DNA from 3 places in the Virgibacillus carmonensis genome. Region 1 is predicted to be linked to each of the others. Evidence: predicted binding sites of a transcription regulator. Region 1 holds the regulator's gene; each other region holds the start of a gene.
What was found. The regulator LexA, encoded in region 1, represses DNA repair genes until DNA is damaged. The targets are predictions, from matches to a motif close to CGAACATATGTTCG.
Positions count from the first base shown of each region.

Region 1 (10,201 bases):
TCTTAATTGAGCTGCTTTATCTAAAAACCATGCTTGAGAGCGTCTCGCTCCGAATTGTCGCATTTCATCCACCAGAGCCTGTTGAGAGACCTTGTGAATGTCCAACGCAGTTGGATAATGTAATAAAGTGTTTAGTGAAAGCTTGCCATAAAGATCACTAAAAACACTATGGTATTCTGGGAAAACCTGATCCAAGATCCAAAGCAACTTGAAATTGAAGCTTAATCTCAACATAGCTTTCTGTTAAAGCACTGTGGTGTTGTCTCGTCAAGAGACGCAAATTAAGAGCTTTCTCTGTTTTTCTTTGATAGACTTCAAGGTCTTCCTTGTAGTAAAGCTCTCCCAAATGAAACGCATCAGCTTTATCCGTTTTCACTTTACGCAAACTAGTTTTTCTAGCCTCAAAAGAAACCACTGGATTAATCAAATAGTACACTATGTCCTGACTTTCAAGAAATTGAAGTACAGGCTCATGGTAGTGTCCAGTAGATTCAAAGATAACGGACGGAGGTTGACCAGAGACCTTTTCTAATTCTTGATAAAAGTGATGAAAAGCGTGAAGTCCCGGTAGATCATGGTTAAATTTAAAAATTTGCTTGTACGTTTGCTTTCTTTGTAAAAAGGCTTGAACCTGGCTCTCGCCTTTAGCAACATCCAAGCCAATAACAGGATCCATATAAATCATACCCCTTTAATAGATTCGATTCGTCGGTACGCCCCTATATCACTTGTAGTGTCATAGCTTCGCTTGTTATACGGGATCATGTCCCAACCAGCCTCAAACATGTTTCTACAAGGAGGGGGTGGACAGTATAACGGACGGGATCAGTGTCCCACGGGCGCAAACGTCCTACCCCGACTCTCTTAAGCATAAAACCTATTTAAAAAATAGGTCAACCAGAAATGACTGGCTGACCATATAATACGATCGGGCGCAATAATTGAACAGCCGTATGCATGGAACTTAAAGAAGATGACCCCTGTTCAATACAGAAATCACCTTCTCCTTGCAGCATAACCTTTTATAAAATGTCCTTTACAAAGGGTACACTTTACTTTTTATTGCACCCACGACAGTACCCACGAAACACCCACAGATATTTGAAAGAATAGAAAAACATTTGAAAAGGTGATTTTTTAAATGTTGTTTTCACGCCATTTTTGACAACTTTTGAATGCCTTAAAAAGCAAGGTATAGATTTAGAACGACTGTTCATCCTTGGGAGAGAGAACAATATTTGACTTCTTATTAAGTTTTCAGACATAGCGTGTCATTAAAAAGCTTAAAAATTATAAATCCCTTAATAAGCAAACTATGTCGGCCATGTACTTTTTGTACTGGTCGATATTTTTTAGGATTAATGCATAACTTTACTGTTATTCTGCTTAATGCGTCAATCTGTTCATTTTATCTTTTTGTAAATAATTATATTAACTTTCCTATAATTTTATATCATAAATTCAGTGGAGGTTATCTTTTCCCTTACTAAATGTTAGTTGATCTGCCCCTACTTGGAAAGACCGTTCTACCTGAAATTATTCTCTTACCTCGTTTTTAAAGGGTGAAGTTTTACTAACCATCCAAATTGCGATTAATAAAAAAACCTTGATGCAGACTAGCCTAACTGCATCAAGGTTTTTTTATTTGCTTAGTTTTGTAACACTATCGGTCACTTCAATGAAAAGGAGGTTCGATTAAACCACCAAATTGCGTGGGACAGGTCATACGGTCATTACTGGCTCTTGCGTTTTTGTTCTTATTAATGGATATTTCGATATAAACCTGTTACTTTACCTAAAATAGTTACATTTTGATAGATTAGTGCTTCCATTGTTGCATTTTCAGGTTGCAACCGTATGTGATCTTTTTCTTTAAAGAATCGCTTCACAGTAGCCTCATTCTCATCAGTCATAGCAACGACTATTTCGCCATTTTGTGCGGTGTTTTGTTGTTTTACAATTACCATATCCCCATCAAGTATACCTGCTTCAATCATGCTTTCTCCCTGAATGATCAGGATGAAAATATTATCATCTGGGGAGGAAGAAGAACTAGGTAACGGAATAAACTCTTCTATATTTTCTACAGCAGTAATCGGGATACCTGCTGTAACTTTACCAATAACAGGTGCATACCGAACTGCATCCCTTGGAACATTGCTTTCTAATGATAGATTTAATACCTCAATTGCTCGTGGTTTTGTTGGGTCCCTTCTAATATAGCCCTTACTTTCTAGTCTTGATAAGTGGCCATGAACAGTTGAACTAGATGCAAGACCAACTGCTACTGCAATTTCTCTTACGGATGGTGGATAACCTTTTTTATTTACTTCATCTTTAATATATTCAAGAATTGTTTCTTGCCTTTTGGATAGTTTTGTCATCTATCTAACACCTCGCGCATAGGATTTATTACTGATAGTTTATCACTATTTTCCAGAAAAAGCAAACATCCGTTCGAGAAACAGTTGACAAGACCGTATGTTCGGGTGTATGGTTTTAACTAGACGCGAACAAAGGTTCTTGTAAATAGAAAGGATTGATTTTCATGTTTGATAAAATAAATAAAACAGATGCATTTTACCTAGTAGCTTTTGCATTAACGTTAGTGTTTTTATACTTCTCTATGATTACAAGTGCTTAACCAATAATGCTCGTTCAAAAAGTCACAGAATTAGTCGACTAAGAACTTAGGTGTCCTCGAAAATCAAAGACGATTTTCATCGTGCGATGCATTTTCAGGGTAGCTTTCCTTATCCTGTTGCAAAGTCGACATCAGCACGTCCTGTGCGTCAAGGTCGAGGCACGAGAGTTTGAGGGCCGGACTTGCACGCACTTAGTAGAAGCGGCTTTTTCAACGAAGAGATTCGCCATTTATCATTTGGTGGCTTTTTGAACATCCTCTAATAAATAAACTAATAGCTGGAGTGTATGAATAGTGAACACGATACTATATTGTCGAGTAAGTACAGATAAAAAAGAACAGGAAACTTCCTTAGCTAGACAGGAAAAGGAGTTAATACATTTAGCGCAAATGTATGAAATGACCGTGATAGCCATTATAAAAGAACAGGCTAGCGGCTATGAAATAGAACGGGACGGTGTCTTTGAAATGCTTGAACATTTCACCAGTCAGAATGCGGATTGTTTACTCATACAAGATGAAACGCGTTTAGGACGGGGAAATACAAAGGTTGCACTATTTCATCAACTTAATAAACTTCACATACCTATCTATACAGCGATTCATAACGGCAAGCTAGAGCTTTCAGAATCAGATTCAATGGTTTTACAAATCGTGGGCATTGTCGAAGAATACCAGCGTAAAATCCATAATATTAAAATAAAAAGAGGGATGAATAAAGCGATTGACGAGGGTTTTGATCCTGGGAAAAATTTATCGAATCGTAATCAGGCTTCTGGTAGACAACGCATAGATTTTCCGATAGAAGAAGTGGTACGATTACGTGAAAACAAATTATCATTTGAAGAAATTGCAAGGACTTTAAATGGTCTTGGATTTAATGTATCAAAAGCAACCGTACATCGAAGGTTTCAAGAATATCATAATACTTGAATTAATAAGGATAGAACGATAATATAAAAAAGCAGGGACTAGTATAAAGTTCGTGCTTTTTTTCACTTGAGGAGTATAAAAAGTTTAAAGGACTTAAGTATAAGATAAACTTCGGCATTCGCTATTAAAGACGAGGTGATGCCGAGTTTTTCTATTATGTTAGGGAGGTAGTAATAACATGATTTCTAAAGAAAAATTAGAACGTATTAATATACTTGCGAAAAAAGCTAAAAATGAGGGGTTAACGGAAGAAGAAAAGAAGGAACAAAAAACCTTACGCACAGAATATTTAGGTAACGTTCGCTCATCTTTTAAAAATCAATTTAAAACTATGACAGTAAAGGACCCAGAAGGAAATGATGTAACCCCCAAAAAAGTAAAAGAGCTACAAAAGAAAAATAAAAATAACTAGTTTTGGTAGTAGTGGATAAAATGGTACTTGTTACAACTTGGATTTCATTATAGAATTGAATAGGATTAAAACAAGTTTCGACAAGGAAGGAGACTTTTCATGACAATTAACGTAGAACAACTATCAATAAACACGATTCGCACTCTAGCAATCGACGCTATTGAAAATGCTAATTCGGGTCACCCAGGTTTACCAATGGGGGCTGCTCCGATGGCATACACATTGTGGACAGACTTTATGAACCAAAACCCCAAAAATTCAAAATGGTTTAATCGTGATCGTTTTGTATTGTCAGCCGGACACGGATCTATGCTGTTATATAGTTTACTTCACTTAGCAGGATATGATGTAACGATTGATGACCTAAAGGACTTTAGACAATGGGATTCAAAAACACCTGGCCACCCTGAGGTTCATCATACAGATGGGGTTGAGGCAACAACTGGACCACTCGGACAAGGTATTGCTATGTCAGTTGGTATGGCAATGGCAGAAGCGCATCTTGCAGCTACTTTTAATAAAGATGATTTATCCATCATTGATCATCATACGTATGCGCTCATTAGTGACGGTGATCTAATGGAAGGAATTTCCCATGAAACAGCTTCACTTGCTGGTCATCTTGGTTTAGGTAAACTAATCGCTTTATATGATTCAAATGACATTTCATTAGATGGTGATTTGGATCGATCATTTTCCGATAATACGGAACAGCGTTTTAACGCATACGGATGGCAGGTCATTCGTGTAGAGGACGGAAATGATGTAAATGCACTTCGTAATGCGATAAAAGAAGCGAAAGAAAATACGAATCAACCAACATTGATAGAGGTTAAAACCGTAATTGGTTTTGGTTCTCCTAATAAATCCGCTTCTTCGGCGTCACATGGAGCACCACTGGGTCTCGATGAAGTTAAACTTACGAAAGAGGCATACCAATGGCCACACGATGATTTTCATGTCCCTGAAGAAGTTTATGCTGACTTTCATGAAAAGATCGGTAAGAGTGGGAAAGACGCAGAAGATAACTGGAAACAATTGTTTGATAATTATAAAGAAAAATACCCTGAAGACGCTAAAAAACTTGAACAAGCAATCAATGGTGATCTACCACTTGATTGGGACAAGGAATTACCTATTTATGAACCTGAAAAAGATAAGTTAGCAACTCGTGCATCATCAGGTGAAGTACTTAATGCTGTATCAAACAAACTTCCAAATTTATTTGGCGGTAGTGCTGATTTAGCAGGTTCCAATAAGACTACTGTAAATGAACAGACCGACTTTTCACGTGAAAATTATGCTGGAAAAAATATTTGGTTTGGTGTTCGCGAATTTGCAATGGCAGCAGCACTTAATGGTATGGCGCTTCATGGAGGATTAAAAGTGTACGCGGGTACATTCTTTGTGTTCAGTGACTATTTACGTCCAGCTGTACGCTTATCGGCTATCATGAACATTCCTGTAACATATGTGTTTACACATGATTCTATTGCTGTGGGGGAAGATGGCCCAACACATGAACCGATTGAACACCTACCAGCATTCCGTGCAATGCCGGGCTTATCACTTATTCGCCCGGCTGACGGTAATGAAACACAAGCAGCATGGCGTTTGGCGTTAGAATCGACAAACAAACCAACTGCATTAGTGTTAACCAGACAGGGATTGCCAACTCTAGATGGTACAAAAGAGCATGCGTACGAAGGCGTTAAAAAAGGTGCTTATGTGGTAAGTGAAAGTGATAAAGAAACTCCAGATGCATTATTACTTGCAACAGGATCTGAGGTTCAACTAGCAGTTAAAGCACAAAAAGAACTAAAAGAAAGAAATATTTATGTAAACGTGGTGAGCATGCCATCATGGGATCGTTTTAACGAGCAGGATATTGCTTACCAAAACGAGGTAATACCACCACAGGTGAAAAGTCGTCTTGCAATTGAAATGGCATCACCATTCGGCTGGGAGCGTTATGTAGGAGACCAAGGTAAAGTACTTGGAATTGATACATTTGGTGCATCAGCAAAAGGTGATAAAGTTATGGAAGAATACGGATTTACCGTTGAGAACGTTATAAAACAGGTAGAAAAACTAGTGAAATAGAAAGAATAGAGGTCTCAACAAAGAAAATGTTGAGACCTCTTGTTATTCGACAAAACTAGTGGTGAAATGCAACTCATTTTGACATTATTTTGAAATAGAATACGTATAATAATAACAAAAGGAGTGATATTGTTGAATACGTATTCTATTTACTCGATTAAAAATGAATTTGCTGAGCGCTATTATTATAGAAGTGATATACTCTATCGTTTTTTCAAACAATACCACGAAGACGGTAAAAATAAGGTGATAGATGATCAATTTAAAGAAATAACCTCTTTTTTTTCTACAAAAGAGTTGATTACTAAAATTAAAACATTGTATAATAACAAGGCTATAGTGAAAGATGGTAATAATATAATAGAAATAGAACAAGATAAATACTACATCTCTTTACATATTAGTGAAAAACAGATAGAATTTCGTTGTGATATGCTACAAGATGCAGAAATGTTGTTATTTCCTATTTTACAATTATTCCATCCATCCTTATTTGTATTGGGTAATAATTTAAATAACTATGGTTGGATTTCTCCAGTAATAAAGTTAAAGGATCATTTGAATGAGCAAGTATTGTATTCTACCCTTTGATTTACTATACTGTATGAGAGACAACATGAAGGGGGAAGGCTTGAAATGGGCACGATTTGGGTCGTATTAATTGGTATATTGGCTCTTATTGTTGGAGTTGCTCTTGGTTTCTTCATTGCAAGAAAATATATGATGAATTACTTAAAGAAAAACCCACCAATTAATGAACAAATGCTACGAACGATGATGATGCAGATGGGTCAAAAACCATCACAGAAGAAAATTAATCAAATGATGCGTTCTATGAACAACCAGCAGAGTAAGTAATAAGTTCTAACACGTTAATGCATACCCCTTAATACTTAGTAGTATTAGGGGGTATTTAAAATAGTTGTTATATTGTCAAATTCCGCATCATAAAATCTATTCACTATCTGTTAAAATTTATGAAGTGAATGGTTTTTAGGAGGATTAATATGTCAGAAATCAATATATTCATTGCATTTGCAGCAGGATTTTTATCATTTATTTCACCATGTGTCTTGCCATTATATCCCGCTTTTCTATCCTATATAACGGGCATGAGTGTGAATGAAGTAAAAGAAGATAATATCATGCTAAAACGCAAGAGCCTGTTGCACACTATATTTTTCTTAGTTGGATTTTCAAGTATATTCATTGCGTTTGGTTTTACCACTACTTTTATATCTGAGTTTTTACTTACATACAAAGATATAATTCGTCAAATTGGCGCAATTCTTATTGTGTTTTTCGGGTTAGTAATTGTAGGAGTATTTAATTTCGAATTTCTTATGAAAGATAAAAAAATTACATTCAAAAATCGTCCTTCTGGATATTTTGGTTCTGTGTTAATTGGGATGGCTTTCTCGATGGGGTGGACACCATGTATCGGACCAATTTTAGCAATTGTATTTTCATTAGCAGCGTCTAACCCTGATCTTGGAATGATTATGATGATCAGCTATACTCTTGGTTTTTCACTACCATTTTTAATCCTATCTTTCTTTATTGGAAAATTATCTTGGATTAAACGAAACAGTTTAAAACTTATGAGAATCGGTGGATATGTTATGATATTCATGGGAATTGCCCTGTTTTTTGACTGGATGACAAAACTAACCTCCTATTTAGCAGGAGTGTTTGGATTCTCTGGGTTTTAATAGATTTTTTAAAACATTTGTATTAGTATATAAAGTGAAACTTCATTTCATTCAGTGGGGTTTTTTCTTCCCCCACTGAATGTTAGTTGAACCAATCGGGCTTGAACGGGCAGTTATCCTCCACCTAAAATTTTCTGTCTAACTTCAATTTTTGAGGTGGGGGTTTTGCTACCCGTCAAACTGCGATAAATTAAAGGAGAAATTGTGATGTATAAACCGAATGACCTCATACTTCAAACAACCACATCCCTTATAGCTTTTATACTTTTTGGATTCGCAATATATCTATTGTTGGCAGGTCATAATGCACCAGGTGGTGGATTTGTAGGTGGGCTAGTTACTTCTGGAGCAATTTTATTAATGTATATGTCATACGGAATGGAAGCCGTAGATAAGGTATTACCAATCAATTTTCGTGCATTAATTCCAATCGGATTAGTAATTGCTTTATCTACAGGAATAGGATCATTTATTTTTCAAGTTCCATTTCTATCACAAACATATGGTTATTTCCATGTTCCTATATTTGGCGAAATAGAACTAGCAACTGCTATGATATTTGATTTGGGCGTTTTTCTAACCGTCTTGGGTGTTACGGTGACGATCATTTTATCTATTGCAAATGATCAATAACTATTATTGGGGGAGATAATAGATGACAAAGGTTCTAGTGGTTGATGATGCAAAATTTATGCGGGTTACACTTTCTACCATGTTAAGCAGTGATAATTATGAAATTGTTGGAGAAGCTGAAAATGGAGAGAAAGCAATTAAGCTTTATAAAGAACTAAATCCAGATATTGTCACAATGGATATTACCATGCCAGTAATGAATGGTATTGACGCAATCAAAGCCATAAGAGCATTTGATTCTCAAGCGACAATTATTGTTTGTTCTGCTATGGGACAACAAAAAGTGGTGGTTGAGGCCATTGAAATTGGTGCAAGTGATTTTATTATCAAGCCTTTTGATGAGGGGCGTGTAATAGACACAATTAACCGAGTTTTACATAAGAATGAATCAACAATCAACATAAACAGCTGAAGATAGTGAAAGAGATGATTATGCATGTTTTGGATTATTTTAAGTAGCATAGGTGCTGCTTGTATGGCGACCTTAATGATTTTCTTACGTTTAAGGTCTGCCAAAAAACCAGCTTCTGTTAAGAAGATTATTTTGCCTCCGCTATTTATGAGTACTGGTGCGCTAATGTTTGTTTTTCCAGTATTTCGTATCGAATGGAGTCAAGTTTTAGAAGCACTGGTTGTTGGTGTTATGTTTTCTATTCTACTAATAATTGGTTCGAAATTTGAAATTAAGCAAAATGATATATACTTAATACCATCCAAATCTTTTATTTTTATATTGTTTGGATTATTAATACTACGAATTATCCTGAAATTGGTATTTAGCGGTACTATTTCGCTTTATGAAACAAGTGGTATGTTCTTTCTTTTAGCATTTGGAATGATTATTTCTTGGCGAATTGCCATGCTAGTTAAATATAAAAAATTAGAAAGAAAATTAAAGTATTCTGAGGCACATTAAACGAGCTCCTAGAAAAGCTCGTTTTTTCTTTTTTATCTTTTCCTATTCAAAATATATTTCATAAGGTGTGACATCGATTTCTTTCTCAGCAAGTTTTTTTCGTAAGAATTTATGATCTCTTTTCGGTGTAGCCACGATGTAACCTTCAATTAAAACATCTTCCGTTATTTTCTTTCTTTTTTTTTGCAATGCGACTTCACCAATCTTGCTAGCTATTTTATGCCTAGCTAGATCACGAAATAATTCCGGAACTGGTGATACCAATTCTTCCAGTAGGTCTTTTTCTTTCTTCTCCCACATATGCCGCGTTTTTTCCATGTAATACTCTTCCCAATCCATATTCGATTTTCCATCATCTTTCGGCAGCTTTTTTAAAAATTTACGGAACATAAAAAAACCACCGATTCCCATTAGTCCGATTAATAAAAAACCCCAAAGTATAATTAAAAAATCGACAAGTAATGACATTTGACCACCTATTTCTGATTTTTCTCTTTGTAAACCATACAAAAGATTTATTTTTTACACTAAGTATAGTAATATTACTAATAATTACTAATTTTTTATCTGCAATTATTTATCACATTACATCATTTCATATAGTTTCATTATAAAAGTACATAGTGTTTCTTACAAGTGACATATTTTAAACTATAAAGTCATATAAGTAATTATATACAATTTTTATGTTGGAATCTGTAACTAGGGGTGAAGCGATGAAATCTAATTCTTCTAAAGAGCACACGAATGAATACGAGAGAAATAATTCATGCTCTGATAAAACGAAGATTAAACAAGGAATCTATTCAGAAATGTACGAACTACCACCGTATATAATTACCTGGATT
Region 1 covers NZ_JBYQFJ010000005.1:194,191-204,391, reverse strand. The annotation lists partial or broken gene AC3G7N_RS06270 (IS110 family RNA-guided transposase) at 1-676, opposite strand, end outside; gene AC3G7N_RS06265 (hypothetical protein) at 894-1,016, opposite strand; gene lexA (transcriptional repressor LexA) at 1,761-2,384, opposite strand; gene AC3G7N_RS06255 (YneB family resolvase-like protein) at 2,939-3,577, shown strand; gene AC3G7N_RS06250 (DUF896 domain-containing protein) at 3,756-3,989, shown strand; gene tkt (transketolase) at 4,089-6,092, shown strand; gene sirA (sporulation inhibitor of replication protein SirA) at 6,225-6,683, shown strand; gene AC3G7N_RS06235 (YneF family protein) at 6,729-6,950, shown strand; gene AC3G7N_RS06230 (cytochrome c biogenesis CcdA family protein) at 7,100-7,804, shown strand; gene AC3G7N_RS06225 (Na(+)/H(+) antiporter subunit B) at 8,012-8,437, shown strand; gene AC3G7N_RS06220 (response regulator) at 8,460-8,849, shown strand; gene AC3G7N_RS06215 (CcdC family protein) at 8,874-9,353, shown strand; gene AC3G7N_RS06210 (DUF2621 family protein) at 9,396-9,821, opposite strand; gene AC3G7N_RS06205 (ATP-binding protein) at 10,070-10,201, shown strand, end outside.

Region 2 (10,201 bases), on a different contig from region 1:
GTCCGGATAATTAGTTTTTAATGTCTCACAATATACCTTTTCAATTTCTACAGATAACCTTATATCAAAACCAGACTTATGAAGTCCCTGGTCTAGGCCTCCCGCACCCGTAAAAAAAGATATAGCAGTTGCCATAATTACACCCCGTTAAACTATTAAGTAGGACAAGTATATCATTATCGTAAGGACAGGTCCAGTATTTAATTTTTCCAGAATCTTTTACACTTTTTGGCTATTAGATCCTATGGCTGCTAAATTGCGCATTGATCAAAAAGGTCATACTAATAAACCACGTCTGTTCCTTGTGCTAGTGTCTGTCTGGAACGCAGTCACACCAACGATTTATAAGAAAATATTCTGTAGGTGCTTGTCTTTTTGTGGTGGTGTGGCGGTTTTTCTTGCCTAAATATGCCAAATTTAATAGGATTTTTTTCCAAAAGTAAACAAGTTTATTTGTAACATTTGGAATGAATGGGTAAGTATTTTTAGTGGTGGTGGAGGTTTTCATGGTGTTGGTGGTTCTGTTTTTGGGTAACAATGGTGATCCCCCGTGTCATGCGGTTTTTTAATTTAAATCACCAATAAAACAGCTATTCTGTAGGAAAAATAATATAAAAAATGTCATTTTCAATCCAATATTTCCTGCAATAGCTTGGACCTTTTTTAATATCGGGTTTATAATTAGGAAGGAGTAAATTTTGAGGTTTTCTCTTTATTTATAATAGGGGGTGGAAATGATGAAAAATGTTCTTATGGCTTTCCCACCTTGTCAGTTTTAGATCCCTTTTATGGTTCTGGCATACCTATTCAAATGGAGATTTGGGTCATTATGGCAGAGAAATGGCAGGATTATGGCAGGATTTAAGCAGAACAACTCTTCTAAAATACATTACAATTAAATCATGAAAAAAATTAAAGGTTTTGTTATATATAAAAACCTTTAAGCATATAGTAGGTATGTTAACCCTAAATCTATTGAATTTTATGTTTATAGTGATAGATTGTTTGAATAATATATATAAGGGTTAGCGTTTAAAAAAATCCAAAACAGCATACATTATATAGTATAAGAAGTTTAATAGGTGTGCCTGTATTTTATCAATGTAATTTTGATATAAGACATATAGGGGGTGATATAAGACAACACAAGAAGGTTTTAGAGAGGAGGAACCAGGATGAAAAACAGAGAAATCCTTTTATGGACTATACCTGTATTGCTTACATTCGTTTGTACTATGTTCGCAAATCAATTAGGGTTGCTGGGAGACAAATTACTTAGCCTCAATGTAATGTGGTATGTAATTATTCTTTTAATCATTAATACGGCTATAATGATTTACCTAACCACAAAAATAAAAAAATGGATGGATAATGCCACTAACATTAGCCACCCAAACAAACCTATGTAATTATTATTATAATGCAAAATGAATTGATATGACATAAATCAATCGATAAGAGCCATTATAACCAAAAAATCTACTGAAAAAACGCCTAGAATAGATTTTCTGGGCGTTTTCTCTATTAATCAATGTATTCTATGCAAAAACATTCTTCTTCATGCCTTCACTGTAAATACGTATACCTGTATTTACATAATTACAGTTTAACTATTTTCCTTCTTTCGAATCGAATCATGCCCTTTCTATTTCCCTATTTATGCGTAGAATGACAATTTTAGAATATCTCCAATAATGACAGTAATACAAAAAAACTCAATACAGGACTCAATTCCACATTCGTTCTTTATGTTCAAAGTTACCTGCACTATTTCCATATAAATATTCCTTCATTGTTTCACCAGTCAATTCTTTCAATTCTGCAGAAGTAAATTCAACAATCCCTGGTTCATTGTTTTTCTTACAAATGTATTTGATAATACCTTTTTCTTTACCTAAATATTTCACATCAATATGATATACCGTAATTAGCTGATGTTTCACATGAATTAAATCTTGTTGCAGTTGATTAATTACAGCGTCTAGTTTATCTAAATAAACATTGCCTACCTTAAAAACCTTAAATTCTTCTTGATCTCTCCTAAAAACTTTTAAAGCTAATGGCAACACAATAAAATCTCGTATAAGTTTTTCCATCATGCACCAACCCGACCACGTAATTTACCTACTGAAAGTATATTATCCAGTTTAAATGCGCGGATAGTTCTTTTTGTATAACAATAGGCTATCACGATATCATCACTCTTTTTCATCACACGTATTACCCGTTGTGATAGTTGATTATTTTTATCTAAATAAATCATTAAGATTTTTTCTTTTCGTTCGATTGATCGTATAAGGATATTTTTCATGTAAACCACCCCTTAACAGGAACATTTGTTCTATTGTAACACGACGCATATGTAATAGACAAAACAAATAAGCCTGTATTACTGTAATTACATTTTTACAAATACCTGTATTTAAGGATAATTTCCTCCTTCCAGTCGTAAATCTTGTCGTTTACTCCGTCTCACCTCGTTCGTACCCGTCGTTTCACTCCTTGTTTTCTTAGTTTATGCGCTTTGTTTCGGGCATTGAACCCTCACAAACCGACTATTTCAGAAGATTACTAAAATAGTTCGCTTCATTTTCGTTTAGCAGCACTCAACAAAAATCGTTGAGTGTAGCAAAACTCAATATTGCTTTTCATTCTTTTTCATCGGGTATCGAACCCTCAAAAAAGAACAAGCTGTCTCTTATGCGTTTTGTAGTGGATGCATTTTGTATCTTCTTCTTTGTGTCTCTTTAGTATAATGCTTAGCTCATAACTTGCGGAAGGGCGTGCGAAAAGACAATGGAAATCGGCAAAACCAAGTAGGCTAAGCAGGACTAAGAAAGCAAAACACGCTTTCAAATCCTGCTAAGTCATTGGGTTTCACTCGTTTTCCTACGTGCCTGATTTGTGGGAAGGAAAGGCTTGATAACTGATATTCGGCACTATGTTTTTCTTGCAAGTCGGCTACTTCGCAAGCCGACCCTTCCCACTACGTTTTCGCTAACATTGTTTTGGGGACGACAAAGAAAAGAAAGTGAGGTGATCTGAATGATTTTATCTTTGTTAGTTACAGTAGTTTTAATAATCGGTGGGTGTGTGGTTCTCTTACAGTTCTATGACCTATTCGAAAATGAAACAGTCCGTACGCTATTGCTTCTAGCATACGGACTGTTCTCTGTTTTTCTCGTGTTTCGTTGGTTTGCTGAATACATCATTTATCAACTTAGCATGATGATTTAACCAACAAGGGGAAGGTGACGCTTCCCCTTTTCTATTTCTAACAATTTTATCATATTTGGAGGATTTTATCATGGAAAAAACAAAAACAATTCGAGTATTAAAAATTGGATTTAATTTAGAACTTCTGCAATTTGAAACTGACGTTATCGAGCTTGAAAATGATCTAGCGTATAACTTAGCTGATTATAGAAAAATAATTGATTGCAACACAGTTGACTTTGTCAAATTAAGTGATGATGTTTGCGTTCTTGTTGATGATGAAGGCCTGCTGAAACCTGGTAATGCAGTCCTAGATGTTCAAACAGCATACGGTCATAACCTACAGCTTGCAGGAACGCTCATTTTTGCAGGGAATCAACATACTGATGAAGGAGATGAAATAACGTCACTTGAAACAGGAAAATGCTTAAACCTCTTACAAAATTTAAAAATGAAAGTGATTGGTGTTACAGCGCACTAAATCACTTGAAGGAAGAACCACTATTAACGAGTGGTTCTTCCTTTTTATAATCAAATATTTTAAAAGGAGTGCTTTTCCATGAGAAAGAAAGTTAAATTTATGATAGATGGACTAACGATTAAATTAATTGAAGGAAAAGACGCTTTTGGATGTGAGGTCGTTAATCTTTATGTGAATGGTAAATATCAAGGATTTTATGATGTTTTCCGTATTGAAGAAGTTGAACGAGAGCTTAAATACGATTTAAATCTTTTAGACGAAGCTTATTGTTAATCAATATTGGGGAGGTTATTCCTTCCCTTTTTTACATTATAATTTAGGAGGAATTAATTATGGAAACAATATATGAAGTAGTAAAAATTAAACAGGTTATAAAAGAAACGAAAATTAATAATGTTGGTGTTATCCGTTCACCAGAGGACGGGGTAGATATAGCAAGACAATTTATCGATGATGATGATCGGGAAGTATTCCTTGTTATGTGTTTGAATACAAAAAACTATGTTATTGCTGTTCATCGAGCACATGTTGGTTCACTTAACGCAAGTATAGTCCACCCAAGAGATGTCTTTAAAAGTGCTATCCTAAATAATAGTGCTTCCATCATTGTGGCACACCAACATCCATCAGGTGATCCAGCTCCTTCGCAAGAGGATATTCACGTTACCAAACGATTACTTGAAGCTGGAAAGATGATTGGTATTGAATTATTGGATCATTTAATAGTCGGTGTCAGTAAACATGTTAGTTTGAAAGAAAAAGGGTACGTGTAAGCAATAAGGGGGTGTTCTACCCTCTTATTTATTTTTGTTTTAGATAGCTCATTTTTGCCTACTTACGTTGTCAAAAATGAGAAAAACAATAAAACACATGTGTACAATGTATACAATTACCCGAAAATATGTTAACATTGTTCACAACATAAAAAAAGGGTGATCATGCATGAAACGTGCTACAACTGAAATTTTTACTTATTTTCCAAATCTAGAGCAATATCTAACAGATAACAAAAGTGCTAATTTATCAGATGAAACATTAGCAATGTTAACGGATATGGAACAAACCTTTTTGAAATTAGCCTGGTTCTTCGAAAGTCCGGATAAGCAAAACTTTAATTTAGAATCGATCTATAAGACGTTAGAAGATGAATGGTTAGAATTTTCCTTACAAGTCATTGATTTATTCTTTAAAGAGGATACTTATTTAGTTAAAAATCCAACTACATCCTTGGTAACAGAGAAATCTTCTTATTTAAATCAAAGTCAATTTGCTGATTACTTAAAAGAGAATGGACTAACATTCACTCGTTCTAAATTAAACACGTATATGAAACGTGGCACTATACCTGACCCTACCTTAGTTATTGGTGGCGCTAAATACTGGGAGCGTTCTGTTTGTGAAGAATACTTGCAAAAATATAAGTAAGGAAGGCTTTGTATGAAATGAATTAAGGAGGAGCACCAACATTTTGATGTTACAATAAAGATAAAGGGGTTTTAACATGATTGAAATTCTTCTTGACCATTCTTATGAAGATGATTATTTTATGATTTCGGAGGTTTCCGTAAACATAAAGGACGTATCTGAAAAAGAACGTATTGAGAAATTACTCGAAAAGTCTAATATTGAAGGTGCTTTAGTAGACGTTGATAGGGATTTAAAGAAACGTATTGCTCAACGGTTGCAAGTTGATGTTAGCATGATTGATTTTGATACAAATGAAATAGACCTTTAACAAAACTGCATATTTAATAACCCCAAGTCGCCTTAAGGCGGCTTTTTTCTTAAGAAAAATATGATTCGTGTTTTCGTCATTGGCCAATTAACCAGGAACGAATAACGTTCGTCTTTTTTATAAGATTTATCCAGGATATGGGATCTGGATCCGGACTTATTTTTGAATAAAACCAAACATTTAAATACATAAAACAAACATGCTCTGGGTTACCACAAAGGTCTACTACCAGTACGTAAGATAGCAAAATACGCCATCTAACATACTGCTGTATCTCGCTGTGACCTAAAACAGCCGATAACTATAAACTGTAAATTTATGGCCAACTACAAAAATCGTGTAGTTAGCTATAAATCAACACTTTATAAGTTCCTGACTTGTTTCTTAACGCTCCCACGATAACAAAATTTAAAAGAATAAGAGATCAACTCGGAAAGAAGGCAATTTCGCCTTCTTTTTTATTTTACGGATTTTTTCTTTTTGCTTCCGAACCATACAACATCAATAACTTGTAACCTTCTAGCAGGTAGGACACCCGAACCTTTCCTGCTAGAAGCTAACAAGTTGGAAAAAAACGTCAATAAACTTTCACGACATATCCTCATAACTGCTAAAGCATTCCGGTATTTCATGACTTATTGACGATTTTTTCATTGAGTTGTGAGTTTCTCCATGCAAAAAGGAAAAAATCCTTCCCTTTTCGGGAACAGACTTCGTTTCTCCAGCAAACGAAAAAATAAAATTTAAAGGAGAGAAAAGACTATGAGTAAAAAAGTCTATGAAATGATTACAAATCAAATAATCAAAAAGCTAGAAAAAGGAACAGTACCTTGGAGACAACCATTCAAAAATGGTTTAGCGGTTAACTGGAAAACACAAAAGGCATACAGAGGGATTAATGCTTTGCTTTTAGAAAGTGGCGGTGAGTACGCAACATTCAAGCAGATAACAGAAGCAGGGGGAACGGTTAAAAAGGGTGAAAAATCACAAATCGTTGTTTTTTGGAAGATGCTTGATGTAGAAGATGAACATACAGAAAAGGAAAAGAAAATCCCATTATTACGGTATTATCGAGTGTTTGAGGTTGGTACACAAGTTGAAGGAATCTACCCAAAACGAAAGACAGAAAAATTTGACCATAACCCTATAGAAGAAGCTGAAAAAGTAAAACGTGACTATTTTAATGCTCCATCTTTCAGTTTTGAAAGTGGCGGTGCTTGGTATAGACCGTTCGAGGACATAGTAAACGTACCACCGCTTAAAGATTTTGAGGACGTAAACAAGTATTATAGTACTCTTTTTCATGAAATGGTACACAGTACAGGACACAAAAAACGATTAAACAGAAAAGGCATAACAGGAACAATAAAATTTGGTAGTGAAAATTATAGTAAGGAAGAATTAATCGCAGAGCTTGGAGCTTCCATGTTATGCGGAGTGACTGGAATAGAAAATACAACGATTGATAATTCAGCAAGCTATATTCAATCATGGCTTAGAGCTTTGAAAAATGACAAAAAATTAATTGTAAGTGCTTCACAAAAGGCACAGAAAGCAAGTGACCATATTCTAGCAATTGAATTTCAATAAAATAAATCCCCTGCATGATCCATGCAGGGGGACATAACAGAAAGGATGGATACGAAGTGAAACTAGTCAATGTTTTAATTAGCAACGGTTATTTTTCTCTTGAAGAAAACGAGGATCTTTTAATTGAAAGATTAGCACCAAGCTCAATAAAAGAAAGAAAAATCATTATAAGCGAATCAGATTATAACTTATTAGTGGAACAAAAAGTAGTAGAAATAGGTCAGTTTGAAGAACTGGAGCTTTTACCACCATTTGAAAAAAAGGAACTAGAAATCTATATTATTTTTGAATTATGCATGGACTTAAAAGAATTGAAAGGTGGAACATCATGCAATTAGATTTATTTTCTGAAACAGCGTTCATGAGTGATGAGGAAAAAACGAAACATGAATCAAAGCTATATACCGTTCAAAGTATATATCAGTCATCAGGACAACGAAAAATAATAAAGCAGTATTTGGAATCAAATGAGAAACAAAAAACCTATAATGAATTTGATAAAGCTTTCAGGACATATGGTTTTGGTCATGGAAACTATAGTTTTCATGCGATTTCAGGAAAAGGGAAAATTATAGTAGATAGAAGTTTTTCCTTTCCCCTTACCAGTAAAGAGTTATTTCAGATATTATTAAAAAGCATACAGGTTACTTGTTGACCAGTAACCTGTATGCTGATATAATTCACTTAAGAAAAAAATAAAAGAAAGCATTCCTGTAATAAATAAATTTGAGGTGAAAATTAATGAAGACATGCGCCTATTGCAGCTCGGAAGTTAATCAATCCTATTGTTCTTTTTGTAGAATGAAACTTACAGAACGCTATATATTGCATGACGGGAAACGCTTATCAAATGCAATAGCGTTTTTCCCTGAACAAAGTGGTATTTTTAAAAATACTTCTGAATTGCTTCAGCTGGAAACGATTGAATTACTTTGTTTATTACGTCACGTCAGGAACTTCCGTTCAGACATTTATAAATTACGAATCTTAGGTCATAAAGCAGAAGCCGCAGGCGGTAATGTGGAGGAAATTCAAATAAAGTCATATAGCGATTATGAGGAAGCTACTCGTAAAATGTGGGTAATCGAAAATATCATAAAAGATCGTATTGGTTATTTCCCTCATAAAGTTACCGAGAATTTTTTAGCCATGTATTTAGATCGAATTGAACAATCTCAAAAGAAGACAATGAAAATGAAAAAGGCGGTTAGATCATCATGACAGAAAAAAAAGCGCAACCAAACAAACAAATTAAAGTTGCGCCAAACGTTCATTACGATATTAAAGTGACTGCTGCAACTGAAGGCAAAGAAATGCGTGAACTTATCGAGGAAGCATGGGAATTTTATAAAGAGAATAGAAACAAGTGACTTTTTAAGGTGGACTTGCATCCACCCCTTATTCCTGTAATACCAGTAACACACTTTTACATAAACCTGTATTTGCAGTTTTATGTATTTTACTCTTGAGGGGAAGGTTTAAATGACAAGTAATAAATTTGTTAAACAGGAAGTTTCACTGATACCTAATGGAAAAGCTTAAAATTAATAATTAGTCAATTGACCTGTATTGCTGTATATTTGTATTACTGCATTTACATCTTCATGTATTTAAAATTTAAAGGGAGGTTTAAAAATGACTGCAACTATCATTACATATTCGTTACAAAAAGGCGGAGTCGGAAAAACAACCACTTGTGGACTTAGTGCGTTTCTTTTAAGTGAGATGGGATATAAAGTATTAGCAATTGATATGGATAGTCAAGGTAATTTAACACAATTAGTGAGTGGATTTGATGATCTTGAACCATTTTATCAAGATACAGTTAAGGAAGCGATGGAAGCTGGAAGTATAAATCCTTATATTAAAGTGGCTTCTGATAAGTTACATTATGTTGCTGCTGATGATTATTTAGTTTTAATTGCAGATTATAAAGGACCGATAACAAAATCTTTCTTACTTAAAAATGCTATTGAATCAGCTAAAGATGAGTATGATTTCATCTTAATTGATACACCTCCGAATTTAAGCATACAAACTGTCAACGCATTGATAGCTAGTGATTATGTAGTTATTATGTTTGAAACAGCAAAATTTAGTTTTAATGCGATCCCTCGTTTTATGGAATCCATAGAAGGTGCTAGAAAAAATGGAAATCCGCATTTAAAAATCGCTGGTATTTTAGCTACATTATCAGATGCAAGACGTACCGATAGTAAAGAATTATTAGAGCTGATTAACGAGGAATATGCTGATTTAGTATTTGAAACTGTTATTGCACGGAGAGCAGCAATTGGTAGATTATCTGTATATGGTTTTTATGATAATCCAGAGATCAAACAAGCCACTACCATTCACAACGATTTTATAGAGGAGTTGTTAAATCGTGTCATTAAAAGATAAATACTCAAGGAACCCAAATAAAGCACCTGAAAAAAAAGGCAATTCGGATGTAATAAATCAAATGATAGACCAGGAAAAACAAACTGTAAATACAGGTATACAGGATTCTGCATCTATAAGAAAAATAAAAAAAGCCACATTTGAATTAAATGCAGATCTCCATAAAAGGTTAGGTGTATTTGCGGTAATGCATGATTGTTCTATGCTAGAAGTAGTAGAAAAGGCACTCAATGAATATATGGATAAAGAAGAAAATTAAACTGTAATTATGTATAACTGTATTTACATAATTACAGTTTAACAGCAATACAGAAGCGTGAATATATTAGCAAAAGTTGTCAAATTATAAGCAAACTGATAGAATTTAAATAGTTTAAAAATAATATTTTGATAATTAAAAATAGACATGAAAAATTCCCTGCTGCCTCGACCAAAAGGAATAAACAGAGAATCTTTATTAAAGATATTACGTTGAACAAATTATATCAACTATATATATAAAAGTAAAGATACAAACCTCTGTTTTTCCTTACTAAATTTCAAGCAAGGTATGGGAAAAAACGGAGGTTTTTTATTATGGAGAGTGAAAACGTAAATAATTACTACAATATTTACGAGGAGTACAGATTAAAACACTATCAACTACCAAAGGTTTTTTTCACAAACGAAAATTACATAAAAATGAGTAATGATTCTAAAATTGCTTGGGCGATCTTACGAGATAGATTTACACTTTCTGTAAAGAATGGCTGGTATGATCAAAATGGAAATATTTA
Region 2 covers NZ_JBYQFJ010000025.1:25,028-35,228, reverse strand. The annotation lists gene AC3G7N_RS16175 (DNA cytosine methyltransferase) at 1-135, opposite strand, end outside; gene AC3G7N_RS16170 (hypothetical protein) at 1,176-1,409, shown strand; gene AC3G7N_RS16165 (YhjD family protein) at 1,728-2,096, opposite strand; gene AC3G7N_RS16160 (WYL domain-containing protein) at 2,096-2,311, opposite strand; gene AC3G7N_RS16155 (hypothetical protein) at 3,046-3,237, shown strand; gene AC3G7N_RS16150 (DUF3846 domain-containing protein) at 3,308-3,697, shown strand; gene AC3G7N_RS16145 (hypothetical protein) at 3,776-3,970, shown strand; gene radC (RadC family protein) at 4,030-4,470, shown strand; gene AC3G7N_RS16135 (hypothetical protein) at 4,640-5,122, shown strand; gene AC3G7N_RS16130 (hypothetical protein) at 5,199-5,432, shown strand; gene AC3G7N_RS16125 (ArdC family protein) at 6,195-7,022, shown strand; gene AC3G7N_RS16120 (hypothetical protein) at 7,079-7,360, shown strand; gene AC3G7N_RS16115 (hypothetical protein) at 7,351-7,677, shown strand; gene AC3G7N_RS16110 (hypothetical protein) at 7,824-8,243, shown strand; gene AC3G7N_RS16105 (hypothetical protein) at 8,240-8,392, shown strand; gene AC3G7N_RS16100 (ParA family protein) at 8,658-9,425, shown strand; gene AC3G7N_RS16095 (hypothetical protein) at 9,409-9,684, shown strand; gene AC3G7N_RS16090 (replication initiator protein A) at 10,002-10,201, shown strand, end outside.
Region 2: AC3G7N_RS16160 (WYL domain-containing protein) is a predicted target of LexA. The motif match lies at 2,330-2,343, and genes of this name have one in related genera.

Region 3 (10,201 bases), on a different contig from region 1:
AATTTTTCTTTATCTGTTTGTGCTGCATCTTCAAATCCACGAAATCGTTGAAAAACCCACTCTTTTTCACCAAACCAACGCTCTCTAGAACGAATTCCATACTCCAATACGTAATTTTCCAATTCATCAATCGCATCATTCGTTAGCGGATAATCTTGATCTGTGGCAGGAATAAACCCCGTTTTCAACATGCGAAAAATAGCATCATATCGCCAATTGCCATCGACAATTTCAAGTGCTGAACGAATAAACTCAATGAGTGAATGGTTCAGCATGGTACGTTTTTCATCAATAAAAACCGGGATATCATAATCGCCAAAAATGGTAGCAATTAAATCATGGTATACATCGGTTTGTCTAATGAAAACAGCTAAATCATTGAACCGATAGCCTTCCTCGCGTACTAATCGAACAATTTCTTGTGCAGCGCCTTCCACCTCTGCACGTGGATGAACCGCTTCTGCAATTGTTAACGGAACTTCTCCTCTGTATACTGGTGCTGGGCGCTTATCAAAATTCTTTTCCAGGTGTGAAAAATAAGGCCGGTCTTTAAATTTCCCTTCTGCAGGGTCTAGTAAAATTGGCTCTTCTATTGCAATATAATTTTCATTTGCAAGTGCTGTAATCGTATGATAAGTTTCCGTTGTTTGATAAAACAAATCTAGCTCAGAAAGTTCCTTATCCTCTTCCAGCCCATCGGCAGTCAATGTAATTGTCACGTTCGCACATTTTTTCATTAACGCCTCTAACACCTGCAGTTCTTTCGGTGTGAAACGGTGAAACCCGTCTAAATACACTTTTGCATTTTCCAGAAAAGATGCTTCTTTAATCTTTTCCGCAAGTAATTGTAGCTGATCCTCGCTATCTACGTATTTCCCTTGTAATGCGTAAGCTAGCTCTTCATATATATAGGACAAATCCTGAAGTTTTTTTGTTAATGCTTCCTCACCGTGTTCCTTATGTACGAATTGATTCAACTGATTAATTTGCATTTGTAAAACTTCGGGAGTTACCTGGTATCGTTTAAACTCGGTAATCATTTTTTCTAACTGTTCAAGAAACCCTTGTTTTTCCAATGCTTTCTGAAAAATGTTCCAATCCGAATCCTTTTCCTCAATAATTTTACGAAGCATCATTTGAATGCCAAGTGAGCTGATAAATTGGCGTGTTCCCCCACCAGTTTCCTGCAGAACACGCCATGCTAGACGCGAGAAACTAGCAACCTGTGCTCGGATACTTCCGTGAATTCCATCTTGTTTAAATAATTCATATTCTTGTTGAAAGGTCATTTGATCTGGAACAATATAAAAAATGGGCGCACCCTGTGGGTCGTCCGTCAGCTTTTCTTTTATCTCATCTAATACCCGACCACTTTTCCCAGTACCTGATCGTCCTAATATGAAACGTATCCCCATAATATATCCCCTCTATTGTGTAGAAGTGTGTGTTCAAAAAGTCGCCGAATTAGAAATAAGGTCGACAAAGAACGCAACGTCCTGTTGCAAAGTCGACATTAGCACGTCCTGTGCGTCAAGGTCGAGGCACGAGAGTTTTGAGGACCGGACTTGCGCGTGATGTGCTGACTTCTACGTTGTCCACAGGACGTGGACGGTTTTAGTAGAAGTTCCACTATGCCCTTAATACGTGAGGACCACAAAAACCGAGTAACGAAGAGATTCGCCATTTATCATTTGGTGACTTTTTGAACATCCTCTAGAAAAAAATAAAATCTCTCCCTTTATTTTAACAAAGGAAAAGATTTTATAATAGTTATTTGTGAAAGCCCATTTCCGTTTGTGAGATTGGCCAGTATTTAATGTCCACCTTCCCTACAAGTTGTTCTTCTGAAACAAAACCAAAGGATCTACTATCTAAGCTATCTGGTCTGTTATCACCCATCACAAATAGTTCACCTTCAGGCACAGTAGTTTTCCCAGTAACTTCCTCCAGTGTAAAATCCTCTGTATATGGCTCTACATTACTTTCCTTTTGCAGCTCATCAAGAAAATTCTCTTCCACATATTCGCCATTAATAACTAATTTATCGTTCTTATATGTGATCTCATCACCAGGCAATCCGATTACCCGTTTCACATAATCTTCTTGTTTATTTTTATGAAAAACAATAACATCTAATCGATCAACATCCTGTAAATCATAAACAACTTTGTTCACCATCATAAGATTTCCATCATGAAGCGTCGGTTCCATTGATTCACCATCAACCACATAGCTAGCAAATAAAAACGATTTAATTATCAATGCTACTACGATGGCAAAGAACACGACTGGAATTAAACGTCGATAACTTATTTTTTGCATAATTTTCACTCCAAGGGGTCTAATCTAGTATTAGTTTACCCTGAATGAATTGCGCTTAATCCTGCTTTTCTTCCTGCTCTCTTGCTTCCTTCTCCAATGTCTTCTTGTGTATGCGTTTTTCCACGTATTTTCCAATTAACCAGAACGCGGTGATGCAAGCCGCTACCACAATTGCTTTTGTAGGATTCTGCGCAAATGATGCGATACTGGCGCCAACATATGCCATCGTGAAAATCATCACCGATTTCCCTAGTAAAACAGCTAGTACAAATTGTTGAATGCTGATTTTTGACAGTCCAGCCACTACATTAATAATGGCTGATGGTGAAAACGGAAAACAAAGTAATAAAAACAATGGACCGAATCCATGTTTTTCGAGCCAAGCAGTAACCTTTTGCACTTGTTTATTTCTTTGAATCGCTCTAAAAATACGCCTGTCTCCTAGTCGTCGTACAAGTAAAAACACAAATACGGCACCCACACTAGTGCCTGCCCATGATAACAAAAAACCCTCCAATAACCCATATGCTGCAGAATTCGCAAACACAAATACAACTAATGGTAAAAACGGCAGAAAGGCTTCAAGGAACGGAAATAATAGACCTGGCAATGGCCCCAGACTTTCATAATTATTTAATAGTTCGTTAATAAATTCATCTAATTTATCCTGTTCTAGTAATAGTTTAATATTGTCTAAACTAAAATCCGAAAATTGCATGTAGATTGTCCCCTCATCCCAAAACAAATACTAATATTTCCATATACCCTAGTTTAACTATTTTTATTGTAAAGTAAACTATATTTATGCCTAGATAAAATAAAAAATCAGCTTCAATCTTTTCGTTTTACAAATTCCAAAATTTTATAGTGTATTTTTTAATGGATTTGTCATATACTATTAACAGAACAAATGTTCGTTTTTGTTTTGGGGAGGAGATACATTATGCGCTATCTTAATGAGGAAGAATTACAGGTGGCATCACGCTTTCTATTTCTTTCGATGGCAATAGTTGTGATACAACAAGATATTCAACACATCCAAAAAGGAGCTTTTAAAATTAAAGAACCCTATGTCGGGCTTTTAGAAAAAATGATTTCAGAAGCAATCAATGAACGAAGAAAATTACGGCACACCATGAAGAAAAAAAATATACAAGTCGTCACGTTAAATAAAAATGATTCGTTTTCTTCTTTTCTGTTTCTTTGCCAAAGTCGAGAAGAAAAGCGGAATTACTTTAATCCAGCTATCAGAAAAAAAGTAGAAGTCATTGTTCAAGAACTTATGCATAAGGCTCTGCCACCATATCAACCCCCTGTCTCTGCAAATACTTGATGCGGTTGTCGAGCAAGTATCTGAATTGCGCTGTACGTTGAATTTGGTTCAACATCGAGCCATATGAAACGTCAATGATGATTGACTTACTATTTTTAAATACTATTTCGGTGCACTGATTGTTGGTCATCTTCATTTGATCGATATGGGAATGTGCAATCCAGGAGCATTTGGTACTTATTGGTGAGATTGTAGGGAAGAAATACATGCCACTGCTTGGGTCAATAGCGATTGGCGCTTTGTGCGTTATACTGCATATATTTTTCGTTCCATCTTGTCTACCTTTCAGACTTGAACCGAATGACTTGCAAGCATAATCAATCAGTTTAGTTGGACAAAGCTCTACAAAAAATTCCTCTTTTGTTTCTAGGATACATGTAGAGTATTCCTCGCTTTTCCCATAGTCAGCTAAAACAGCCATTGTAAATGGAGTAATTTCATATGATGGAGAATAATAATTTTTAACCATTTTTTCATCCTTTCGCTGCAAAACGAAAAGAAAGAAGCTTATAACTTAATTTACCAAATTTTTAGGTAAAAAGTAACAAAAATATGAAAACTTTTTTAAAAAATATATTATTTCTGTTTTTCCCTTGCTATTTTTCATCTTGAAATGTTGTCTCTTCATCATTTTCTTGCCTATCTTGTGCCGTTGTTATCTGTTCAGTTGCATGAAATTCTGGATTTAAAATTGTAAATGTCGGCAATTCTTTATTTTTCTTCATATCGAACCATTCCTTTTTACTATCTAGTTTGGCGGAAATAAGGATGGTTCATACATCCGTAAAAAAATATGCCATGCAGACTAATTCCTGCATGGCACTTGACCTAACTATTCGCTTTTTACTCTTGAACGAAGATTTTTACGCAAAATTTTCCCAGTGGTATTTTTAGGTAGTTCATCTAGGAATTCAATTTCTTTAGGGACTTTATATTTTGCCAAATGGCTCTTACAAAATTCTAGTAGTACATCTTCTTTTAAGGATGGATCATTTGAAACGATAAAACCAATAATTGCTTCACCCGTATTCGGATCAGGAGTGCCAATCACAGCAGCTTCCGAAATACTTGGATGCGAGTAAAATACCTCTTCAACCTCTCGAGGATAAACATTATAGCCACCAACGATAATCATATCCTTTTTTCGATCAACAATATAAAAATAGCCTTCATCATCCATACGTGCCATGTCACCAGTATAAAGCCAGCCATCTTTAAGTGTAAGCGCTGTCTCTTCTGGCATTTTATAATACCCCTTCATCACATTCGGACCTTTGACAATTAGTTCACCTACTTCGCCAGCAACTACTTCTTCGCCAAACTCGTCCACCACTTTATTTTCAACATTTCGTATACTAGTTCCAATTGATCCTGGCTTTCTTGGACGATCTAATGGATTGAAGCATGTAACTGGCGATGCTTCAGACAGACCATACCCCTCTGATACTTTAACCTGAAATGCTTGTTCAAATTGTTTTAACAATGCTACTGGCATTGATGCGCCACCACTGATGCACAACCGGATTCCAGAAAAGTCAGCTTCATTGCCACCACTAACACTTTGCAAGAGATAGTTGTACATGGTTGGTACACCAGCAAACACCGTTGCTTCATGTTCCTTAGCAACTCGAAACACTTCTTGTGGTGAAAATGATGGAACAATTAAAATCGTACCACCATTCATTAGTGGTGCATTTAGAGCAACAGTCAAACAAAATACATGAAACATTGGCAATGCCGCAATTACCCGATCATCAGCGTTAATAGTCAGATAATCAGCAACATCTTTTGCATTTGAATAAAGATTTTTATGCGACAACATTGCACCCTTAGGCTTGCCCGTTGTACCAGACGTATACAAAATGATAGCTGTCTCTTGTTCATCCGATTCAGGTGCATCGAAATCCAAGTTACCTTCTTTAACTAGTTTTGAAAACGATTTCAATTTTGGTAATAACGAATACTCATCAAATGACACTTCCTTACCAGATTCACAGGAAATATAGTGTTCTACAGTTGGAAGTTGATTTGCAATCGCCTCAAATTTTTCCATTAACACATCCATTGTGATAATAGCTTTTACGTCTCCGTTTTTCAAAATATATGTCATTTCATGAGCCGTATAAAGTGGATTAATTGGAATTACTACTGCTCCTAGCCTTAGGGCACCATATAAACCAATTACATAATATGGGCTATTTCCAACAACTAATGCAATGTGGTCCCCTTTTTTATACCCCATTTCTCGTAAACGTGATGCGAACTTTGTGACTGCACCATCCAACTCCATGTATGTAGTCGGTTTTTCCTGAAAGACATACGCAGGTTTATTTGGTAATTTTTGAGCTATGTTCGTTAATTGCTTACTTAAATTCACTTTCATGCCCCTCCCAAATAGTATGAATGAATAATCATTCATTTATATGTTAAAATTCATATTAATTATAAAATACAGATAAGTTCTTTTCAAGTGTAAAAACTTAAAAGATAATAGAAAAGGCTAATGGACATGTCAACGTGTCCATTAGCCTTTATTAATTACAAAATTATTTTAATAAACCAAGTTAATAAAGTCTTCTTTTGCAATTTTTCCTAAGTAATGTGGGATATCCACATTCTCTAAGGCCTCTTCTATTGATTTACGTTCATAGCGTATACCTGTCAGTTTTTCTTCAACATCTGCAACATTTCCTATACCAAAGAAATCTCCATATATTTTGAAATTTTCAATGATACCTTTTTTAACTTCTAAACGAACGTCAACAAGTCCTGAGTCAAACTTGTGTGAGCTCTGAGTATTGAACTTTGGTGATTTACCAAAGTTCCAATCCCAATTTTGGTAACGTTCTTTCGAAATTTGATGTACATTTTCCCAATCCTGATCTGTTAGTTCATAACGGGGAACATCTTTTACATCCTCTACGTCGAAAATGTAGCGTAAAATAAGATCTTTAAATTCATCCATTGATACTTTTTCTTCAAGGAACTCAGAAATATTCGCTACACGACTACGAATAGACTTAATTCCTTTTGATTCAATCTTTTCTTTACTTACATTTAAGGCGGATACAACATGTTCAACTTCAGAATCAAACATTAATGTACCGTGGCTAAACATGCGTCCTTTTGTAGAGAACTGCGCATTTCCAGAAATTTTGCGGCCATCCGCCACAAGATCATTTCTTCCCTTCAATTCTGCAGGTACACCAAGCTTGTTCAATGCTTCAACAACAGGCTTTGTGAACTTCTCAAAATTATGGAAGCTTTCTCCATCATCCTTTGTAATAAAGCTAAAATTCAAATTACCTTCGTCATGGTACACTGCCCCACCACCAGAGAGACGACGCACTACCTTTATACCATTTTTGTCAACATATTCTGTATTGATTTCTTCCACCGTATTTTGGTTTCTACCAATAATGATAGACGGTTTATTAACGTAGAACAATAAGTATGTATCTTTTTCACCAAAGTTTTGTAATACATATTCCTCAAGCGCAAGATTAATACTTGCATCTGTAATACCTTTATTATCGATAAACTTCATGTTAAATTAACCTCCAATTATTTCTATTCCACGCTTAATTGTAATGGAAAAGTCCCGTTCAATCAAAAGTTAGCTCCTATCTTTGTCCCATACCAACCCTGTTTTAGCTAGTTGTATTTTCCCAGAAAAATATTTTTTAGCCTCTATTAGTAAATCACTGGTATCGCCATATTGTGGAAGATGGCTTAATAACAATTCACCAACATTGGCGTTGCTAGCAATTGTTGCACCCTCTTTACTGTTCATATGCCCAGCTGCAGACCCGTCTTGTTTTTCATAAAAGTTGCAATCTGTAATCAGTAAATCCGCATTTTTTGCAAAGTTAGCCCATTCCTTTTTATATGATGTATCTGCCGTATATACAATGACATCCTCCCCGTCAGAAACGCGCATACCATAACAAGGAACAGGATGATTCGTTTTTAAAAAACTTATGGAAAAAGGGCCAACCGCTAATACATCTTCAGGATCATACGCAATACCTTCTGTACATTCATGTGTCAGTGTCTCGAATTTTGTCATATCTTCTTGATGACCATAAATCGGTAAAATTTCCTTTTCTTCACGAAGATAGGAATGAACAAGCCATGCATACTGAAGAACACCAATATCGGCAGTATGATCGTGATGATAATGCGATAATAAAACAGCATCGATATCCATCACATGTTTGTAATTCTGAACAGTCGATAATGCTCCACTTCCAACATCAACTAATAATGAAAACCCATCTTTTTCAAACAAATAGGATGAAGTTGCTCCTCCATTAGCAGGATATCCTCCCCAAAAACCTATTACTGTACACTTCATACAAACACCTCTTTTTTAAATTTGTTGTAACACACTATTGACTTACTGCATACTGTTATAATACAATAAGATTATTAACAACGAGGGGGGATACACATGAAAAACGTCATTGAATTTTTTAGATCGTTACCAAAGAAAAAATGCCACACTTGCGGGAATGATATGAATGAACAAGCGGATTGCTATGGTAATCTCTGTGACGAATGTGATCATCCAGCCAGATAACCTACAAGTTGAAACTAGTAATATGTTTTACTGTACTATAACAAATAATTGATTACCATTAAACAGCTATACATGTGGCTGTTTATTTTTTTGCAAAAAATATCTGAAAAATCATATCATTTAATCTACTAATGTTTTATACTTATTTTGAGTTATGAACAATTTTGGAAGGGGTAATTTGATGACGACTAAAACTAGAAGAATGCAAAGACATGAAGTACCTAAAGAAAACACTTGGAATTTAACTGACTTATTTGCTTCACGAGATAAATGGGAATCTGCTCTTAAAGAAATTCAGCAAGATGTTAATAATGTCACACAATATAAAGGACAATTGGGTACAAGCGCTACTGTTTTAGTAAATTGTTTAACCGAGATTGAACAGTTTGAAAAAAAGGTTATTCACGTTGCTACATATGCCAGTTTGCGAGCAAGTGCTGATGGATCTGATGCAGAAAATCAGGCAGATGCCGCTAGGGTTTCTTCTGTACTAGCAAAAATTGGAGCAAAACTATCGTTTGTTGAATCAGAATTATTAACATTATCAACAGATACCATTCAACAGTACATTGATGAAAAGGAAGAACTGCTACCATACAAAAAAATGCTACATGATGTAGTAGAGAAAAAACCATACACGCTATCACCAGAAATAGAAGAAACACTCGCTTCCCTAGGTGAAGTGCATAGTGCACCATATATGATCTACCAACGCAGCAAATCATCTGATATGGAATTTGAATCACTCACCACAGCGGATGGTGAGGAATTACCAATGTCAGCCGCACTTTATGAGGATCGTTATGAACTAACTGCTGACACAGCTATCCGCAGACAAGCCTATGATTCGTTTATTAAGACGTTAGATCGTTACAAGAATACGTATGCCGCTACCTACGCAACAGAAGTAACAAAACAAGTTACCATGTCAAGACTTCGTTCTTATGATTCAGTTACAGAGATGTTACTTCATTCGCAACAAGTTACGGAAGATATGTATTATAATCAATTAGACATTATTCAAGAAGAACTTGCACCACACATGCGCAAATTCGCCAAACTGAAACAAAAAGAGCTTAATTTAGAAGAGTTGCGATACTGTGACTTGAAAGCTCCACTTGATCCAAATTTCAACCCAGAAACAACCTATGAAGAAGCAACATCAACAATCCTAGACGCACTGCAAATTATGGGGGGAGAATACAGTAGTATTATGCAGAAGGGTATTCACAACCGTTGGGTAGATTTAGCTGATAATGTGGGTAAATCAACAGGGGCATTCTGTTCAAGTCCGTATGGTGTGCATCCGTATATTTTACTTACATGGACAGACAATATGCGTGGAGCATTTATTCTAGCGCATGAGCTCGGTCACGCAGGCCATTTTTATTTAGCTGGAAAAAATCAATCCCTCGTAAACACGCGTCCTTCCACTTATTTTGTTGAAGCGCCTTCCACACTAAACGAATTGCTTTTAGCAGATCACATTATGAGCAATACCGAAGACAAGCGTATGAAGCGCTGGGTGATCACCCAATTGCTAGGAACCTATTATCATAATTTTGTCACCCATTTACTAGAGGGCGAATTTCAACGCCGCGTGTATAAACTAGCAGAAGAAGGAACACCATTAACCGCTTCCGTTTTAATCAAACAAAAACGAGAAGCTCTAGAAAACTTCTGGGGTGACACGGTCGTGTTTGATGAAGGTGCAGGATTAACTTGGATGCGTCAACCGCACTATTATATGGGATTATATCCATATACTTATTCTGCTGGGTTAACTGTTTCGACAGCAGTAGCACAAAAAATTCAAGAAGAAGGAAAACCGGCGGTTGATCGTTGGTTATCTGTTTTGAAAGCTGGTGGCACAATGACACCACAGGAACTCGCTAAAATGGCTGGTGTAGATATGTCAAAACCAGATGCAATAAGAACAGCAGTCACCTACATTGGAACGCTAG
Region 3 covers NZ_JBYQFJ010000017.1:64,492-74,692, forward strand. The annotation lists gene addB (helicase-exonuclease AddAB subunit AddB) at 1-1,415, opposite strand, end outside; gene lepB (signal peptidase I) at 1,771-2,322, opposite strand; gene AC3G7N_RS13855 (TVP38/TMEM64 family protein) at 2,378-3,040, opposite strand; gene AC3G7N_RS13860 (YhjD family protein) at 3,266-3,655, shown strand; gene AC3G7N_RS13865 (competence protein ComK) at 3,603-4,145, opposite strand; gene AC3G7N_RS13870 (hypothetical protein) at 4,252-4,380, opposite strand; gene AC3G7N_RS13875 (fatty acid--CoA ligase family protein) at 4,488-6,032, opposite strand; gene lplA (lipoate--protein ligase) at 6,207-7,202, opposite strand; gene AC3G7N_RS13885 (MBL fold metallo-hydrolase) at 7,272-8,012, opposite strand; gene yhfH (protein YhfH) at 8,109-8,237, shown strand; gene pepF (oligoendopeptidase F) at 8,419-10,201, shown strand, end outside.
Region 3: AC3G7N_RS13860 (YhjD family protein) is a predicted target of LexA. The motif match lies at 3,226-3,239, and genes of this name have one in related genera.